DNA from 3 places in the Arthrobacter sp. NPDC058130 genome. Region 3 is predicted to be linked to each of the others. Evidence: riboswitches for the same ligand, from Rfam matches in the RefSeq annotation. Region 3 holds a riboswitch; each other region holds the start of a gene.
The links. A riboswitch is a leader RNA that binds a small molecule or an ion and turns the genes downstream of it on or off. The one in region 3 is predicted to bind cyclic di-AMP.
Positions count from the first base shown of each region.

Region 1: linked by a shared signal. The riboswitch ahead of ACFVTM_RS20025 (NlpC/P60 family protein) and the one ahead of ACFVTM_RS18810 (hypothetical protein) in region 3 are both predicted to bind cyclic di-AMP.
Region 2: linked by a shared signal. The riboswitch ahead of ACFVTM_RS07625 (hypothetical protein) and the one ahead of ACFVTM_RS18810 (hypothetical protein) in region 3 are both predicted to bind cyclic di-AMP.

Region 1 is NZ_JBHVTV010000015.1:17,807-24,085, reverse strand. It holds gene ACFVTM_RS20030 (M23 family metallopeptidase) at 1-631, shown strand, start outside; cyclic di-AMP (ydaO/yuaA leader) riboswitch at 754-937, shown strand; gene ACFVTM_RS20025 (NlpC/P60 family protein) at 1,234-1,992, shown strand; gene ACFVTM_RS20020 (HNH endonuclease) at 2,213-2,713, shown strand; gene ACFVTM_RS20015 (molybdenum cofactor guanylyltransferase) at 2,775-3,452, shown strand; gene ACFVTM_RS20010 (DUF6457 domain-containing protein) at 3,474-3,761, shown strand; gene ACFVTM_RS20005 (molybdopterin molybdotransferase MoeA) at 3,758-5,248, shown strand; gene fdhD (formate dehydrogenase accessory sulfurtransferase FdhD) at 5,349-6,221, shown strand.
Region 2 is NZ_JBHVTV010000002.1:752,331-758,609, reverse strand. It holds gene ACFVTM_RS07635 (cation:proton antiporter) at 1-745, opposite strand, end outside; gene ACFVTM_RS07630 (hypothetical protein) at 882-1,136, opposite strand; cyclic di-AMP (ydaO/yuaA leader) riboswitch at 1,308-1,509, shown strand; gene ACFVTM_RS07625 (hypothetical protein) at 1,514-2,188, shown strand; gene ACFVTM_RS07620 (sensor histidine kinase) at 2,320-3,327, opposite strand; gene ACFVTM_RS07615 (response regulator transcription factor) at 3,320-3,997, opposite strand; gene ACFVTM_RS07610 (DedA family protein) at 4,003-4,755, opposite strand; gene ACFVTM_RS07605 (phosphatase PAP2 family protein) at 4,758-5,459, opposite strand; gene ACFVTM_RS07600 (dihydrofolate reductase family protein) at 5,600-6,157, opposite strand.
Region 3 is NZ_JBHVTV010000013.1:49,577-55,855, forward strand. It holds gene ACFVTM_RS18805 (glycosyltransferase) at 1-1,045, opposite strand, end outside; gene ACFVTM_RS18810 (hypothetical protein) at 1,228-2,052, opposite strand; cyclic di-AMP (ydaO/yuaA leader) riboswitch at 2,055-2,212, opposite strand; gene ACFVTM_RS18815 (ATP-binding protein) at 2,384-4,006, opposite strand; gene ACFVTM_RS18820 (response regulator transcription factor) at 4,028-4,768, opposite strand; gene ACFVTM_RS18825 (hypothetical protein) at 5,362-5,991, shown strand.

The DNA of each region.
Region 1 (6,279 bases), on a different contig from region 3:
ACTGGCCGCAACCGGTCTGGTCCTCACCGTGACGGTCCCCGTCACGAGCCCGGTACTGGCCTCGAACGCTGACGGGACAGGCGCCCTCTCCGCTGCAGTGCAGCCGGATGTCACGGCTGCCGCCGCCGCAAAGGTCGATTTCAGCCGAACGGCCGTCACCACGAAGGGTGATCCGGACGGCAAGCTCAAGCAGCTCCTCAGCGCCCAGTCTGTGGGAAGTATCACCCGCGCGGCATCGGCCGGCACCCTCGGTGCGCCGCTGGACCAGATGGTCACGGCCTCGCCGTTCGGCTACCGCGTCAGCCCCATCACCGGCGGTGCGGGCGAGTTCCACCGCGGCCAGGACTTCGCCGCCCAGTGCGGCACGGCCGTCCATGCGGCCGCCAGCGGCACCGTGACCTTCAACGGATGGCATCCCTACGGCGGTGGAAACCGCGTCGTGATCGACCACGGCAACGGCCTGGAGACCACTTACAACCACCTGTCCTCGGCCTCGGTCAAGGTCGGCCAGAAGGTATCGCGCGGCGATATCATCGCGATGAGCGGGACTACAGGCGCCTCCACCGGCTGCCACCTTCACTTTGAAGTGATGGTCAACGGCGACGTCGTTGACCCCCTCGGTTGGCTCTAAAAAGGTGATGGACCGCTCTCGAATCCTTGTGACACGCCGTGATCTGAATGTGACATTGAGTCCGGACTGCTGTAGGGTTTGAAGCACGCCAACTTTTCCGAAGTTGGCGCTCTTGAGTGGATTGCCTAGCTCTGCCACCGCTCAAGGTCCGTTCGCATTACATCGTCTGGCAGGGGCGGGGGAACCAATTTTGGCCTTCGAAAGAAGGCCTAGGGGTTAAGTCGCAAAGCTTCCCAGGAAGCAGCGCGGCCGGGTGACTCCCATCCGAATCCGACAGCTCACCTCGTAGGCATTGGGAGAGGCTACTTTCGTGTCTTCACGCCACAACTCTGCGCGCATGCGCACCGGTGAGGCTCTTTTGAGCTCGCCGGAATCCACATCACGTGCCGCCCTTGCTGGTGCCCGGATGGGATCACGTTCCGCAGGCTCATTCTCTACCGAGCCCGGACAGCATGCAGTTTCCGCATTTGGCGCGTCTTCGCAGTACACCCTTCGCTAAGTAACCCAATTTCGGGGCGATCCGGCGTACCCCCAAGATGCCGGAGCGTCCTCAGTCCGCGCCCGAAAGCGCGCGGTCCAAGGATCACGAAAGAGAGAACTTAATGACTACTCGTGCAACCGTTGCACGGCACCGAGCCGAGGTCACCAAGACCAACTCGCTGGCTGTTATTGCAAAGGCTGTCGGCGACAACGCCGGCGGCATGGGCCGTCAGGCCGCGGTCATCGCCGCAGCCTCCGGTCTGGTCCTGACCAGCGGAATCGCAGCCAACGCTGCTGAGACCAACGTTCAGCGCGAATCCACCTCCGCTTCGGCTCTGGAAGTCCAGTCCGCCACCCCGGCCACCATCTCGGCCGCATCCAGCATCGCGATCTCCTACGAGAAGCCCGCCGTGACCACCACGCCGGCTCCCGTCGTCGAGGCCCCGAAGCCCGTTGTGCAGGTCCAGGACTCCACGGCCTCCCGCGCCGGCGGCACCGAGCTTGGCGTCAGCGGCGGCGTCGCTGCCCAGGCTCCGGCCGGCATCGGCAGCGGCTCTGGCGCGACCATCGCCGCTGCTGCGTACGCACAGATCGGCGTTTCGCAGGACTGCACCGCACTCGCCACCAACGCCCTGGCCGCGGCCGGCATCCACTACCACGGCTGGCCGGCAGGTTACCTGTCCCTGGGCCGCACCGTGAGCGCCTCCGAGGCACGCCCGGGCGACCTCGCCTACTACCAGAACGGTGGCGTGGGCATGGCCCACATCGCGGTTTACGTCGGCAACGGCATGGCAGTCCACGGCGGCTGGAACGGTGGCACCACCGCGCTGTACAGCGTGAACGTCGGCTCCGGCCCGGTCTTCATCCGCGTCGGCGGCTAGGGACAGAGCTCCAGCACTTCGAAAGACCCCCGCTCTTTGGCGGGGGTCTTTTGCGTTGCCGTGCCATGAACTTTGCGCGCGGAGGGCCGCGCCGATGAAAAAATATTCGGTGATCCGGCACCTGAGTGTTTACTCTTGTGTTGTCGATCCATAGCCCGACCATGCAGAGGGCAGCCGGCCCTCGTGCCGCTGGCGGGTGCGGCCGTGAAGAGGTATGCGGATGCGCACTCTCGTTCTGAATGCTGGATATGAACCACTGGCGGTAATCACGTTCCGCCGGGCGCTCGTCCTTGTCCTGACCGGAAAGGCCAGCGTTGTGGCGGAAGGGGACGACCCCGTTGTTGGCCCCCAGGACATTCTGGGCCGCCCGTCCGTGATCCTGCTGAACCGTTACATCCGTCCGAGGTACAACACGATGACAGCGGTGAGCCGCCGCGGCGTGCTCCGCCGCGATGCCCACCGCTGCGCCTACTGTGGCAAAGCGGCCCACACGATCGACCACGTCCAGCCCAAGTCCCGGGGCGGCGCCGATTCCTGGGAGAACCTGGTGGCGGCCTGCCTGCGGTGCAATAACGCCAAGAGCGACCACACGCCCGCGGAGATGGGCTGGAAGCTCGGGTTTGTTCCGGGCCCCCCGAAGGGCGCGATCTGGCAGATCAAGGAACTCGAGAAGCCGACGCCCGCCTGGGATCCGTTCCTGCTGCCGGAATCAGCCGCCTGACCTGGCCGGCGCATGGCCTGCCCTGGTTCGGGGGCAGCCCGCGCCGCGCTAGGCTGAACCGGTGGAGTTCGATGCCATCATTCTTGCCGGGGGAAGGTCCTCCCGCCTTGGCGGCGTGCCCAAATCCCGGCTGGTCTACGACGGCGCCACCCTCCTTGAGCGGTCGCTGCGCGCCGCGGGCGCGGCGGGGCGCGCCGTCGTCGTCGGGCCGGACCCCGGGGACCTTCCCGACGGCGTCCTGACCTGGCGGGAAGAGCCGCCCTTCGCAGGGCCGGCCGCGGCTATCGCCGCAGGCCTGGACGCGCTGGCGGCAGACCATGCCGGCCGGCCTGGGGACGCCGGTCCGGCGCCGTTTACCCTGGTGCTTGCCTGCGACATGCCGAGGTCCGCCGCCGCCGTCCGGGTCCTGGCCGAATCGCTGGCCGTCTCCCTGGCAGCAGCGAAGGACCAGCACCGGGGCGACGGGGTCATGGCCGTCTCCGAGGACGGCCGGAAACAGCCGCTCGCGGGCTTTTATGGCACAGCTGCGCTACAACGAAGTGTTACGGACGCACGGCACCGGGGGAGTCTGGAAAACGCATCGGTCTTCGCCCTTCTTGCTAGTCTGGACGTACGGGAAGTTCGCGTTCCCCCGGGGTCCACTGATGACGTTGATACCTGGGATGATGCGTCCGCACTGGGGATATCCGGCAGGTTTCCACACCTCGGTCCGGGCTCCGGGCCGGAACCCCGCAGCTGAACTCGACCATGGAGGCAAACGGTGAAAAGCCAGGATGAAACGCTGGAAGACTGGTGCCGTGCCCTGCTCCAGGCCTTGGAGCTGGAAGACGTTGAGATTGACGTGAACGAGGTCCTCGCCCTGGCAGGCGTGGCCGCCCACTCCGTAGTGCGCCCCGCGGCGCCGCTGACCACATTCATTGCCGGCTATGCCGCCGGTCTGGCCTCCGGCTCCGGGCAGGCGACGGACTCCGTGTCCATGCAGGACGCCATGGCCGTAGCGCGCCGGCTCGCCAAGGACTACGCGGCCGCCGAAGCTTCCGGGGCATGACGCCTGCGGCTGGGGACGACGCCGGACCGGCCGTCCATGGCGGGAACGGCCCCGAGGGCGGTCCCGCGGAACCTCTCGCGGACCCGGACGCCGTCAAGGCGGACGCACCGGAGGCGGACGCAGCGGACCCGGACACAGACCAGGACGCAGACCAGGACGCAGACGTTCCGCACCGGCACCTGGCCCACACATGGCAGGAGGCCCGGCAGCTCGCCTTTGACTGCGCCGCACCCATCCCGGCCGCCCCCGTCCCCCTCCGGCAGGCGCTGGGCCGCACCCTGGCAGCAGACGTGCTTGCCCTGCAGGACATGCCCCACTATGCCTCCTCTGCTATGGACGGCTGGGCCGTCAACGGCAGCGGCCCCTGGATCCTGGCCGAACCCGGCCAGCGGCTGGCACCGCATCAGGCAAGCCCGATCGCCACCGGCGGCCTTATCCCGGCCGGGGCCAAGGCCGTGCTGCGCAGCGAAAGCGGTGTCATCGACGCCGACGAGGACGGCCTGCCCGTCCTGAAGCTGGGCGGCACGGCGAAACCGGGGGACCCGCGCAACGGCGACCACATCAGGAAGGCCGGAGAGGAAGCTGCTGCCGGGGATCTCCTGATCAAGTGCGGCGCGGTCCTGAACCCCGCCCATCTGGCCCTCGCCGCGCTGGCCGGACACGACGCCCTTCCGGTGCTCGGCAAGGCCGTGGTGCGGCTGGTGTTCACCGGCGCCGAGGTGGTGGCATCCGGGACGCCGGCCCCCGGACAGGTTCGCGACACCTTCGGACCCCAGCTGGCAGCCGTGGTGGGCATGCTCGGCGGGATCTGCACCGAAGAAGTGAAAGTCGGCGATTCCTACCCCGAATGGCTCGCCGCGCTCGAGGACGGCGATCCCCTCGCCACGGGCAGCGAAAGCCTGCCTGCCGACGTCGTCATCACCACCGGCGGCACGGGACGCTCCGGAACCGACCACCTCCGGCGTTCCGTCGCCGAGCTGGGCGGACGACTGCTGATCGACGGGATCGCCATGCGGCCGGGCCACCCGGCCGTGCTGGCCGAACTGCCGGACGGCCGGTATGTCCTCGGCCTGCCGGGAAATCCGCTCGCGGCCATGATGGCGCTGTCCACCATCGGAGCCCCGCTCCTGGCGGCCCTGGGGCGCGGTTCCATCCCGCCGCTCAGCGAGGTGCCCTGCGGCTCGACGATTGACGCCGATCCCGGCCGGACCCGGCTCATGCCCTTCCGGCTGCTCTACGGCATGGCATCCCCGGCGCAGCACACCGGCCCGGGAATGATGCGGGGCCTGGCCGCCGCCGACGGCGTCCTGGTGGTCCCGCCCCATGGCGTGCAGTTGGGGGAGCTGGTCCCCGCCTTCGCGCTCCCGTGGGGCGCGCCGGTCCCCGACGCTTCGGCAGCTCCCGTGGCGAAGCCTGCGGCGAAGCGGACCGCCAGGAAGACCGGTGCCAGCGACGGGCCGGTGGACTGGAGCGCCCTCCTGGGCTGAGCGCCCGCCGAACCGGGCCGGAGCGCCGGCAGTGCTGGTTTCAGGATCAGGCACTTGCAATGATGGAATCAGCGAAAACCCTATTGCTTAGGAGTACCGGATGGGCCGCGTGACGCAGCGCCGCAAAGTGCACAAAATTGTCCTGGACGGGTCCGCGCACGCCCTCGAATTCCCGGTCCGGCACCGGGAGGACGTCCTCGCCGTCGAGGAACCGCTGGAAATCCGGCTCGGAAACATGTCCTTCTCCGTCACCATGCGAACGCCCGGCAGCGACTTTGACCTCGTCGCGGGGTTCCTGGTCTCCGAGGGGATCATCTGGACTCCCGAGCAGCTGGTCTCGCTCAGGTTCTGCGCCGGCGAAGACGCCGACGGGATCCAGACGTTCAACGTGGTGGAGGCCCAACTGCGGCCCGACGTCGTCCTGCCGGAGACCGGCCGAAACGTCTTCACGTCCAGTTCGTGCGGCATTTGCGGGACGGACTCCATCGATGCCGTCCGCAAGTCCTCCCACTACAGCCCGGCACAGGATCCGTTGACCGTTCCCGTCGAAACGCTCGCGGCCCTCCCGGACGCCCTCCGGTCCGCCCAGGAGGTCTTCGACCTCACCGGCGGCGTGCACGCCGCCGGACTCTTCAGAATCGCCGACGACGGCTCGGCGGAGTTGCTGTGCCTCCGGGAAGACGTCGGACGGCACAACGCCGTGGACAAGGTGGTGGGCTGGGCGCTCCGCGAAGGCCTGCTGCCGCTCCGGGGCACGGTGCTGCAGGTCTCCGGCCGGGCATCGTTCGAGCTCGTCCAAAAGGCAGCCCTCGCCGGCATCCCGGTGCTCGCCGCCGTCAGTGCACCCTCCAGCCTGGCTGTCGAACTGGCCGAGGCCAGCGGGATGACCCTGGCAGGGTTCAGCCGCCGGACCAGCCTGAACGTCTATGCAGGCCAGCAGCGCGTCGCAGTCCCGGCCCCCGCGGCCGGCTAATAGCAACACTTGGCCAACGGGTTCCCCACGACGTAAGTTTTATCCATCGATTGGAGCC
Region 2 (6,279 bases), on a different contig from region 3:
CCGCCAGGCCGAGGGAAAAGCCCGCCAACATCACGGACACGTTGCTCCACGTCGCGACCGCTGCCAGGGCGAAGAGGACCACCAGTTGGATCCGCAGCTCGAGGGCAAACTTGCGGCTTTCCGAAAGTCGGTGCAGGCGCCCGTTGATTCCCCTGCGATCAAGCCAGCGCAGTACGACAAAGATAACCACCGCGCAGCCGGTCACCGTGAGCACGCCCAGCGCCGCCCGGAGAGCGTGCGGCGGGTCCACCACGAGCGGCAGCGCCACTATGCAGGCTATGTCCGCGACGGCCACCTGCGCGGTCATGGCGATGACATGGGGTCCGCCGAGCCGCAGGGAATCGAAGATCGGGAGGACCAGCGCCGCTGAGGAAGAGGCCAGCAGCACCGCGTAGAGGGGAGCATGTCCAGTCCCGAAGAGCAGGCCGATGCCGATGCCGACCGCCACCGCTGCCGCAGCGCACGCAGCGGCGCGGCGGGAACCACTGCCGAGGGCGGAGCGGATCTGCGGATCCCGCACGGGAACATGGGTTCCGGCCACAAACATCATCAGAGCAAACCCGATATTGGCCAGCAGGCTGAACGTCGGGTCCGCCGGATCAACCAGGGCCAGGCCCGAGCGCCCGATCGCGATGCCCGCCAGCAGTTCGCCCAGTACCACCGGCAAGCGCCAGCGCACCGGCAGCGCCAGGAGGGGGCCGGCCAGTGCGACGACGGCGATCAGCGCCAGGGCAAGGAACGTCACGGCTCGCCCCTGCGGCCCTGCCCGGGGCCACTCGGGGCGGCAGGCCCGACCCGGGTGACGGCGTCCGTGGCCGTCGGGTCCTTCGTCATGGAATGAGATTAGTCCCGTTGACCGTGCAGCGGGCCGGGGTTCCCAATCAGTTTGCTGACCGCCGCTCCACCACCGCGTACGCCTTTCCGTCCAGGAAGGCCCAGTCATTGACAACCATGTATCCGAGCGAGTCCACCCGGTCATTGAGGACGTGTTCGTCGAAGCCCCTGTCGCGCGGTTCCGCATCCCAGGTGGCCACGTGGACGTCCCGGCCGTCCAGGACCAGCAGCTCGGTATTGACGTCGAAATCCTCCTTGGGCTGATTGCTCAACTGGCAGATGGCGACACACAGGCGGTTCATTTTGGGCCTCCGCTTCGAGGTGGTGCTGATGGCATCATCCTACGTTCGGATGCTGCGCCGCCCCATGGGCAGTTGGTGGGCAGCACTGTGGCCTCCGTTACCTGAATGTGACATTGGCGTGCGGTTCGCGTTACGGTGGTTAAGTGCCTGTTGTTTCCAATACGGGCGCTCCCCAGCCGATTGCCTAACTCTGCCGCGGCCCGGGGGTAACTCGCATCGACGCCGGCAGAGACGGGGAAACCACTTTTGGCCTGCTGCCACGCAGGTCTTGGGGTGAAGCCGCACAGCGCCCGCCATGACGGGCCCGGGAGTGCGGCCGGGTGACTCCCATCCGAATCCGACAGCTCACCTCGCAGGCATTGGGAGAGGCTACATCCATGTCTTCAATCAGTACTTTTGCGCGCCATACAGCCGTTCTCGCCGCCGCCTCCGGGCTGGTGCTCACGGGCTCGATGGCCGCCAACGCCGCCCCGGCACCCGTGCAGCGGGACTCCGCTCCGGCGTCGAACGTGAACGTCGCGGGACAGGTCAGCGCTCCCGTCAGCGCCGATTCCAGCGTCAAGATCAGCTTCGACCGCCCCGCGGTGGCCTCCGTCGCCGCACCGGTCATCGAACAGCCCGTTGCCGCGGCACCGGCTCCCGCAGCTGCCCCGGTTGCAGCGCCTGCAGCAGCACCCAAGGCAACCGTGCAGGTGCAGGCCGCTCCCGTTGCCGCGCCGGCTGCGGCGCCTGCCGGCGGACGCAACGCCATCATGCTCGCTGCCGCCTACAGCCAGGTGGGCATCACCCAGGACTGCACCGCCATGGTGGAAAAGGCCCTTGGCGCGGCAGGCAAGCCCGTTGGCGACATCGGTCCCCGGGCATTCCTTGGCCTCGGAACCGTTGTGGGCACCCCGCAGCCTGGCGACATGGTGGTCCAGTCCGGCCACGTGGGCATCTACGCCGGCAACGGCCAGGTGGTCAGTGGCGGCATGAACGGCAAGAACCAGACGATGGTCCACCCGCTGTCCTGGCTCACGGCGACCGGTGGCGTGACCTTCGTCCGCGCCTAGGCCGTACGGCCCACGGGGCTAGACAGTCCGGAAAGACCGGCGATCGTTTTCCTTGGGGGCAACGATCGCCGGTCTTTTCCGTGCCCGAAGTCTATGCCCGGGACTCCGGTGACCGGCCCGCGGTCCGCACGCTAGGGATTCCCGCTTCCGGCCAGCGGAAGCGTCAATTTCATGACCGTTCCCTCGGCACCCGTCGCGGCCACTTCGACGGCGCCACCCGCAGCAACGGCGATCTCCCGGACCAAAGCCAGGCCGATGCCAAAGCTCCGCTGTCCGTGTGTGCCGCCGGTGCTGGGGGTCCGCACGAAGCGGTCAAAGATCCGGGCCTGGTCCACGCCGGTGATTCCGGTTCCTGTGTCCGCGACGGTGATCACCGCGCTGTTGTGCTCGATCGAAGTCCTGATGGTCACACGGCCGCCCGGAGGAGTGTGGGCGAGGGCGTTGTCCGCCAGGGCCAGCACGGCGCGGCGCAGCGCATTTTTCTCGATCCGGGCCAATGGCCGGGCGTCGGCGGAGAAATCCATGCTCACCTCGCGCTGGTCGGCCACCAATTGGAGGCTCCCGGCGACGCCTGCGGCGGCGTCGGCCAGATCGGCAGGGGGTGCGGAGCGGTCCGGGACGTCGGCCGTCGCCGCCAGTAGCAGTTCGTTGACAATCCCGGTCAGCGTCGCAGCGTCCTCCCGGATCCGGGCCAGGTCCTGGCTTTGCCGGGAGCCGGGCACCGTGGTGCGCTGGGCGAGCTGGATCCTGGTGTCCAGGATGGTCAGCGGCGTTCGCAGTTCGTGGCTCGCGTCCTGGACGAAGCGCCGTTGCCTGGCCAGGGCATCACCGAGGGGGCGGATGGCGCTGCGCGCGCTGAGCCACCCGACAATGCCGGCCAGCAGGATTCCCGCCACGCCGGCGATGAGCATGGCTTCGAGGACATCCTTGGAATCCAGGTAGGCGTAGGCCGTCCCGGCCGCTGCCGAGCCCGGAACTTCAGGATGGGCCAACTGGTTCATCAGGTACAGCGCCGTGGCGGAGAGGAGCCCGAGGACCATGACCGCGCACGCGGCGCTGATCCGCAGCGCGACCTTGAGCGAGGCCTTGCGCAGTATCGTGTGGTCCGGATTTCCGCCGGGGACCCCGCCGCTATTCATGAGCGTCGCCAATCTGGTAACCCACGCCGTGAACTGTACGGATGACGGCCTTGGAAATCTTCCGGCGCAGGTGATGGACATAGGTATCGATCACGCCGGGCTGGTCCGAGGCGTGGAAGTACGCCGCGAGGAGCTCGTCCCGGGTGAACACCCGGTCGGGTTCCGCGGCCAGGGCTGCCAGCAGCTGGCATTCTTTCGCGGTCAGCGGCACCGTGTGCCCATAGACGGACCGGACGGAGCGCTGCGTCGGGTCCAGTTCCCAGTCCCCGATCGTCACCTGAGCCGGGGCCGGAGAGGTGAAGGTGCGCGTCAGTGCGCGCAGGCGGGCCGCCAGCTCTCCGGCGTCGAACGGTTTGGTCACGTAGTCGTTGGCCCCCGCATCCAGGCCCCGGACCTTCTGGTCGGCATCGCCCAGAGCGGTCAGGATCAGGATGGGCGTACCAATGCCTTTCGACCGCAACGCCGCGATAAGGGCGATGCCGTCCATCACGGGCAGCCCGCGGTCGATCACCATGACGTCCCAGGCGCCGGTCAGCCCGTGATGAAGACCATCACGGCCATTGGTGGCCAGCTGGACCCGGTAGTCCGGGTCGAGGAGCTCGGCGATGAGCGGCCCCAGGACAGCGTCGTCCTCGACGAGCAGCAGGGCCGGGCGGTCAGCAGTTGTCATGCCAGCTATTCTTCCGCGGCCATTTCCACAGTCCGCAGTTCGTCCTCGGTTCCTTCGGCCGTGTCGCCCGCAGTGTTGTCCGCGGTTGCGGCCGCTGCGGCGGCGGGGCGCCGGTTGTTGCGGCGACGCTTGAGGAGCTGCACGCCCCCCGGCACGACCGAGACGAGGACCATCGCCACGGCAATGACGTCGATATTCCGGGCGATGATGTCAAAGTGTCCCAACCAGGTGCCAAGCATCGTCACGGAGACGGACCATGCCACCGCGCCAACGATGTTCCAGAGAGTGAAGTACTTGTACTCATAGCGCGCGATCCCTGCGGTCAGCGGAGCAAACGTCCTGACCATGGGGACGAAGCGGGCCAGTACGACGGCGGCCCCGCCGTGGCGGCGGAAGAAGTCTTCGGTGGTGGTAAGGTGCGCTGTCTTCAGGATCCGGGCATCGTCCTTGAACCATCGCCGGCCAAATTTACGCCCGAGCATGTAACCGACCTGGTCCCCGGCGACGGCAGCAGCGGTGACGACGCCGATCAGCACCGGCAACGTCACGTGCAGCTGCTGGTGCAGCAGGCCCGCAGTGAACAGCAACGAATCCCCGGGCAGGAAGGGAAAAAGCACGCCCGATTCGATGAAGACCATGAGTGCGATGACGCCCAAGGCGGCCGGGCCCAGCCCGGCGAGCAGGCTTGCCGGGTCCAGCAGCGAGGGTGTCCCGGCTGCCGCAGCCGGAAGGAGGGCAAAAACGTCCACAGCGTGCATTCTCAATTCCTCTCAGATTCCAGCGACCGGATGGCGGAAGGGGCGCGAAGCCGGTCCGCCATCCAGGGCGTCACAACGTTCCAGAGTCCCGTGAGCAGGACCACCGCGGCGCTCGCAGCCAGGAATGAAGCTGCCACATCGGTGGGGTAGTGGACCCCGATATACAGCCGCGACCAGGCGACGAGGAGTGCCAGCGCGGCCGCACTGAACGCAGTGATCTTGGCCCAGCGGGTTCCGCGGACCAGGAAGAACAGCGCGAAACCAACGGCCACCGCACAGGACACATGGCCGCTCGGGAAACTGTCGGAGCCGGTTTCCGGAGCTAGGGGATCGAACAGCAGGGCGGGGTCGGGCCGCTGGCGGGCCACGATGATCTTGAAGAATTCACTGGCCACCCAGCCGGAAGTTGCCACGAGGCCGAACGCTACCGCCTTAATCAGGCCGCCTCGGAACAGCCAGACGTAGAGGGCCGCGCCGCCGATCAGGGCAAGGCCCACCACCGGGCCAAACACGACATTGAGGGCCATCGCCACAGCGGTCAGGGCGGGGAGATGATGGTGGCTGAGGTCCTGGTCCACCCCGATCTCGGCAGCGCTAAAGCCCGGCGTCAGCTGCGCCGCCAGGCCCAGTGCTACGACGGCGGCGGACAGCAGGACGCCCAATAGCAACCAGTGGCGGACGTGGGGGAGTGCGGGTCCAGTCATGGGATCCTCCGGCTAGGGACAACGGACGCCCGAAAAAGGGCGCCGACTCCCACTCTCCCGCCAGGCGTTTAAGAAACGCTTAAGAAAGTCCCGCTGAGGAGTTCCGCCGGGGAGTCCCGCCGCTTTGCAGCGGGCAAAACCTACGCGGCGTAGCGCAGCAGCGTTACCCCGTTGCCAAAGGTGTGCGTCTCCAGCAGCCGGACCTGGGCACTGCTGTCGGCATCCTTGAACATGGGTCTGCCCCGCCCAATCAGTACCGGATGAACATACACCCAGTATTCGTCGATCAGCCCGAGCCGCCGGAAAGTATCGGCGAGCTCCGCCCCGCCGAGGGTCATATCCCCGCCCGGCTGCGCCTTTAGCGCCAGGACTTCTTCGGCTACTACCTCCCGGACCACAGTTGTGTTCGGACCGGCCGTCATCAGTGTCCGGGAGTAGACGATCTTGGGCATGTCCCGCCAGATTTGGGCGAACTCGGCCATCAGGGGACTGATGTCGGGGTCCTGGTCCGCGGTCGGCCAGTAACCTTCCATCAGCTCGTACGAGACGCGGCCCTCCAGGAAGGCGCCCATCGGGGCAAGTTTTTCGTTCATGTGTCCGTGCAGCTCGTCGTCCACCATGTGCCAGCTGATATCGCGGTCCAGTCCTTCGAAGAATCCGTCGAGTGACACCTGCATGACCATGATGATTTTTCGCATCTTCGCTCCTCGGTTTTCTACAGGGTACGCCGTGGCTTTGCGCGGCTGACCTGCAACGGAAAATATTTTCCGGCCGGGAATCTGGCTGGCTGGCCCAGTTTTTCCCAAGAACTGGCCCTTGC
Region 3 (6,279 bases):
CCACGGTGGAGGCCACGCCGATGCTGCCGAAGCGGACCAGCTGCCCGAAGAGGCTTCCGCCGGGGCTTTGTTCCTGGGACCGCGAGGAGGCCGGCAGCGGTCCGCGGGCCAGGGCGGCGCGCAGTTCGGGGACAGGGATCCGGCCAGAAACCAGGTCCCGGCTCAACCGTGCCATGCCGCGCAGGTCCGCGAGGGCAGTCTGGACGATGTCCACGCTGGAATCGGGGTCGTCTGTCCAGTCCACCGGCACTTCGTGGACGCGCAGGCCGCACTTTTCCGCCAGCACGAGCAGTTCGGTGTCGAAGAACCAGGCGTTGTCCAGGGTGTGGGGGAGCAGTTGCCGGGCCACGTCCGCCCGGATCGCCTTGAACCCGCACTGGGCATCACTGAAATGGGCGCCCATGAGGGACTGCAGCAGGAAGTTGTAGCTGCGCGAGATGAACTCCCGCTTGGGTCCGCGGACCACGCGCGAGTTGCGGGTCAGCCGGGTGCCGATTGCCAGGTCGGAGTGCCCCGAAATGAGCGGGGCAAGCAGGGGGCCGAGGGCCGCCAGATCTGTGGAAAGGTCCACGTCCATGTACGCCAGGACCGGCGACGGCGAGGAGAGCCACACCTTGCGAAGCGCATTTCCGCGGCCCTTTTCGGCCATATGGACCACCGTCACTTCCCGCAACTCCCGGGCCACGCGCTCCGCCGTCTTGAGCGTTCCGTCGGTGCTGGCGTTGTCCGCCACCGTGATGCGGAAAGAGTGCGGGAAGGCGCCGAGAAGGTACGCGTGGAGCCGGCGCAGGCACGCTTCAAGGTCCCGTTCCTCGTTGAAGACCGGGATCGTGACGTCCAGCAAGGGTGTGCTTGCGCGCGTGTCAATGGGTGCGCGCCGGCCGCCGGGACTGGCAAGCGCTCCGGCGAACGGGCCCGGGGCGGGCGCGTCGGCCAAAGCAAGCCCTGACGGTGCAGGTCCGGACGGGGAGGGCGGTGCCGCCGGACCGGCCGGCGTCGCCGTGGAACGGGACAGGGTTCCTGTGGCCTGGTCTGTGAATGTCATGGCTCAACATTCCCGCCGGCCCATATGAGGGCTTTAGGGCCAAGCTGTGCGGGGGCTGTGGAAGTCCGGCGAGCCAGACCGGCCAGTCAAAACCAGTCCGGCCGCGGACGCACGGGAGGCCCCGGATCCACATGGATCCGGGGCCTCAACCACCCTGCCTGGGCAGTACGGCTAGTGCCGGTTTAGTACCAGTTGTGTGCGTAGTGGAAGTTCAGCGCGCCGCAGGGGGAGCCGTAGCGTTCCTTGACGTAGTTCAGGCCCCAGTTGATCTGGGTCCGGTAGTTGGTCATGTAGTCGGCACCGGCGCTCGCCATCTTCGAGGCGGGCAGGGACTGGACCACGCCGTAGGCGCCGCTGCTGGCGTTCGTGGCGGTGGTCTTCCAGTCCGATTCCTTGGTCCAGAGCTTCTGCAGGCACTGCATCTGGCCCGCAGCCCAGCCGTAGTTGCCCAGCTGGGACGCGGCGTAGGCCTGTGCTCCGGCAGGGTCGTCGACAGCCACCGGTGCGGGGGCGGGTACAGCTGCCGGTGCCGGCGCGGGGGCCGGAGCGGCTGCGGGAGCCGGCGCCGGGGCCGCTGCGGGGGCCGGGGCGGCTGCCGGGGCCGGCGCGGGAGCAGCAGGCGCCGGGGCGGCCGGGGCGGCAGCGGGCGCTTCGGCGGGCTTCGCCTCTGCGGCCTGGGCTGCCCCGCTGCTCTCCGCGGGGGCAGAGGGAGCAACCACCTGGACTCGTTCGAAGTTCAGCTTGGCCAGCGGGTCCGCGCTCATGGGCGTCTGGCTCGCAACGTTGGCGCGGGCGCCGGGCTCTGCCGCCTGGCTAGCGGCGGCGCCTCCCACCAGCAGCGCGCAGGCGGCGGTGACGACGGCGGCGCGGCGGGCAGTGATGCCGAGACCGCCCGCCAGCCTGGACAGGGCGGATGCCTGCTTGGCTGGTTCGGCGCGGTGGCGCGACTTGGGGGAGCGGGCATGGGAACCGCCGTCAGGGCGCGTTTGTACCTGGAATTCAGTCATGATGGGCCTCTCAACGCCGACGGAGTTAGCTGTCGGGTTCGGATGAGGTCATCCGGCCGCACGGAGAATCACGTGTCGGCTTCACCCCGAGGGCGCATGAATGCAGAATGCCCGGGAACTCTGGGTCCCCCGCCTCTGCCTGGTCCAGCGGAATCCGGGAAGCGGCAGAGTTTGGCGTCCATCCGGATATACGGCACAAATGGCGGCCGCACCCCAACGACGCTACAGGACCTCGGCGCTTAAGTCACATTTTGGTAACAGGAGTCACAGCGGCGGGGTGTCGGCTTGCGCGGGACTGACGGTGGAGGCGAGGCAGGATTTCCTGCGGGGACTACGCCGACGGCGGCGCCGCGGGCAGCCGCACCGCAAACTCCGTGCGTCCAGGCCGGGAGGTGACTTCAACGGTGCCCCCGTGGGCCTCCACGATCGACTGGACTATGGACAAGCCCAAACCGCTCGTGCCTTCCGACGTCGGGGTGGCAGCAGCCGCGCCGGCACCGCCAGGGCTGCCGGAAGAAACGCCGGGTGCACCGGAAGCGGCACCGGAAGCTGAGCTGGGGCCGGCCCCGGACCGGGCCCCCGCCGTCGCGACAACCGGCGCATTTGCCGGGGTGGCGGCGGGATTGGTGCGCGCGGCGTCGGCCCGGGCAAAGCGGGCGAAGACCCGGCCGATGAATTCCGGGGCGATGCCGCTGCCGTTGTCCGTCACGGTGACCACGGCGCTTCCGTCGGCCGAACGCATGACGCCCGTGACCACCTTGGTCCCTGGGTCCGTGTGCTTGCGCGCATTCGACAGGAGGTTGGCGAGGACCTGGTGAAGCTGGCTCGCATCGCCGCGGACCACCACGGGCTCCTCCGGAAGTTCCAGCTGCCAGACGCGGTCCGGAGCCATGACTTTCTCATCGCTCACCGTCTCGATGGCCAGCTGGGTGAGGTCGACGTCGCTGATCTTCAACGGCTGCCCCTCGTCCAGGCGCGCCAGCAGCAGCAGGTCCTCCACGAGGGTGGTCATCCGTTCGGACTGGCTTTGCACGCGGGCGAGGGATCTCTGGCCGTCGGGGGTGAAGTGCTCGGTCATCCGCATCAGCTCCGTGTAGCCGCGGATGGCCGTAAGCGGCGTGCGGAGTTCGTGCGAGGCGTCGGCGACGAACTGCCGCACCTTCATTTCACTATCCTGCCGCGCCTCGAGGGCGTTGGAGACGTTGTCCAGCATCTGGTTCAGCGCGTAACCTACGCTGCCCACCTCTGTTCCTTGGTGGGCGGCCGACGCCGGGACGCGCACCCCGAGGGCCACCTCGCCGGCGTCCAGCGGGAGGCGGGAGACCTTGGTGGCCACCTCGGACAGTTGTTCCAGCGGCTTCATGGTCCGCCGGATCAGGGCCGTGCCGGCAAGGCCGATCAGCACGAGTCCGCCAGCGGACACCACCACCATGGTCCAGACCAGCGAAGTCAGGGTATTTTCCTTTTCTGCCAACGGAAGACCGGTGACAATCACGTCGCCATAGGGTGTGCGGACGGCGGTGAGCCGGTAGGCGCCGGCCGAGAGGGTCCGGTCCACGGGCACACCGTTTGGGGTGAGCGCTAGGAGGACCGCGTTGTCGTCGGGGGAGAGGCTCTTGCGGGTGGCGTCCCCGGCCAGGAATCCGGGGTTGCTGACCTCGCCGTCCTGTATGCGGGCATTGAGCGTCCCGATGCCCTGGCCCCGGGCTTCGAGGGGGTCGGGGCGGCCGCCGCCGGTGCCGGGCAAGGGCCGGACGAACTCGCTGGACCGGTGCGAAGCGTTGCTGAGCTGGTCATCGAGCTGCCGGGTAAGGAACAGGTCCATCGAGGCATAGCTGAACAGTCCTACCGCGCCGCAGATGGCGACGAGCAGCGCCATGGCGACCAGGACTAGCCGGGTGCGCAAATGCCACGTAGACGGGTTGCGCCAGTCGCGTCCGGGGACGCGGGTCATGCCGGAAAGAGTGGGCACTGATCAGTCCGCCGGTTTCAGGACATAGCCGGCGCCGCGCACCGTGTGGATCATGGGAGCGTGGTTGGCGTCGACCTTCTTGCGGAGGTAGGAAATGTACAGTTCCACGATGTTCGCCTGCCCGCCGAAGTCATAGTCCCAGACCCGGTCTAGGATCTGGGCTTTGCTGATCACCCGTTTGGGGTTTTCCATGAGGTAGCGCAGCAGCTCGAACTGCGTGGCGGTCAGGTGCAGTTCCTCACCGGCCCGGGTGACTTCGCGGGTGTCGACATTGAGCACCAGGTCGCCCACCACCAGTTCGGCGGTGTCCATGGCGGCCACGCCGGAGCGCTGGACCAGCCGGTGCAGGCGCAGCAGGACCTCTTCCATGCTGAACGGCTTGGTGACGTAGTCATCGCCGCCGGCCGCCAGGCCGGTGATCCGGTCCTGGACGGCATCCTTCGCCGTCAGGAACAGCGCGGGCACTTCCGGCGCGAACGCGCGGATCCTGCTCAGCAGCTCGACGCCGTCGAACCCGGGCAGCATCACGTCCAGCACCAGTACGTCGGGGCGGAACTCTTTGGCGAGCCGGACCGCAGCGGGTCCGTCTGCCGCCACGGCCACTGACCAGCCGGCCATCCGCAGCCCCATGCTCATGAGTTCGGAGAGGCTGGGTTCGTCATCCACCACGAGGGCGCGGATGGGGGAGCCGTCCGGATGCGTGAGCTGGGGAAGGTTGTTGGTCATGGAGTGCGGAGTGGCCATGGGACAACTCTCCGATCTGCCGGTTAGGTGGGGCTTTGGGGACCCTGTGCGGCACCTGTGAATCCCAGCCTAGCGAGCTGGAAGACTTTACGGTGCCGGGTGGGGCACTGCGGCAGCACTGAATCCGTCCCTTCTTTGCCCTGCCCCAAAGGTCACAGGCCCGGCTGTCGGCCCGCACAGCCCAGGCACAGGATCGCTCAGCACTCTGGGGTGAATACCGATCCGCACCCAAAGGAGAAACACCATGAGCGGTCAGCATCCCGGAGCCGGTTCCGGCCCAGCCCCCGGCAACGCTGCGGCGCCCGCGCCTGTGACCACGCCCCAGGCGGCCGGACAGATGGACGCCGCACCGCAGGCGGCCGGGCAGTACGACGCAGGACGCCATGACGCAGGACGCCATGACGCAGGACCCTACGACGGTGGCCAGCCCGACGGCGGCCAGCTCGACGGCGGGTGGCCGGCAGCGGCCGCTGCGCCCGGCTGGGGTGCGCCCCCGGCTTCGAACGTTCCGACAACGGCGCCGGGGTGGGGCATGCCGCGGCAGGAGCAGGCGGTGCCCGCAGCTGCCGCCGGCTGGGGTGCGCGGGGAGCCGGTGCCAAGAAGCCTCGACGACGGCCCCCTGGACGCTCAAGCGCGGGCTCGTCGTCGCCGGGGCCGCAGCAGTCCTGGCAGCGGTACAGGTGCCGGGGTCTATGCCCTGACCTCAAGTTCAGCCGCAGCCGACGGGACGGCGGGCGCGGCCGCTGGCGGGGCTGCCGGTGGGGCGGCCGGCGGCCAGGGCTTCGCGCCCGGAATGCCCGGCTCGGCGCAGGGCGGGTTCGCGGGAGGCGGAATGCCCGGGCAGGGCGGTCCCGGCGACTTCGCCGCCGGTGGGATGGGCAGCGGATTCTCCTCGGCAGTGCATGCCGAATACGTCGTGCTGCAAGGCAGCGAGTACACCACCATGGCCGAGCAGTTGGGCGTTGTGAGCGAGGTCAGCTCCTCCTCCGTGACGGTCAAGAGCAGTGACGGGTTCACTCGCAGTTATGGCTTGGGCAGCGATGTGGTGGTGAGCAATCTGCAACAGCGGCGCCAGCAGGCTGGCGGGTCGGGCACACAGCTGAGCGTGGCGGATATCGTCGCGGGCGGAACGGTTCGGATCGTGGCGGCCAAGGACGGTTCCGGCTACACGGCGACCTCCGTCATGGTTGTCGCGGCTACCGCTACGGGCCAGTCCAACTAACCCGCTGCCGATGCCGACATTGCCTCCGTGCCAGGCGGCAATGTCGGCATGACCACTCCGTGGACCGCCTGGCTGGGAATCGCGGGAGCGTCCTGTTTTGCCGACTTGCCATGCTGTGAATTGTTTTGGCCATTCAGCGATTGCGGCCGAATAATATTCGGTAAACGCGGTCTTTTGACTCTTGGGTGGGAAAAACACTTGTTATTTTATTGCCCGGGGCAGAATTGTGACTTGCGCTACAATTTCCCGTTCTGTCTCACTATGTGGAACCTGCGGTCCATTGTTACT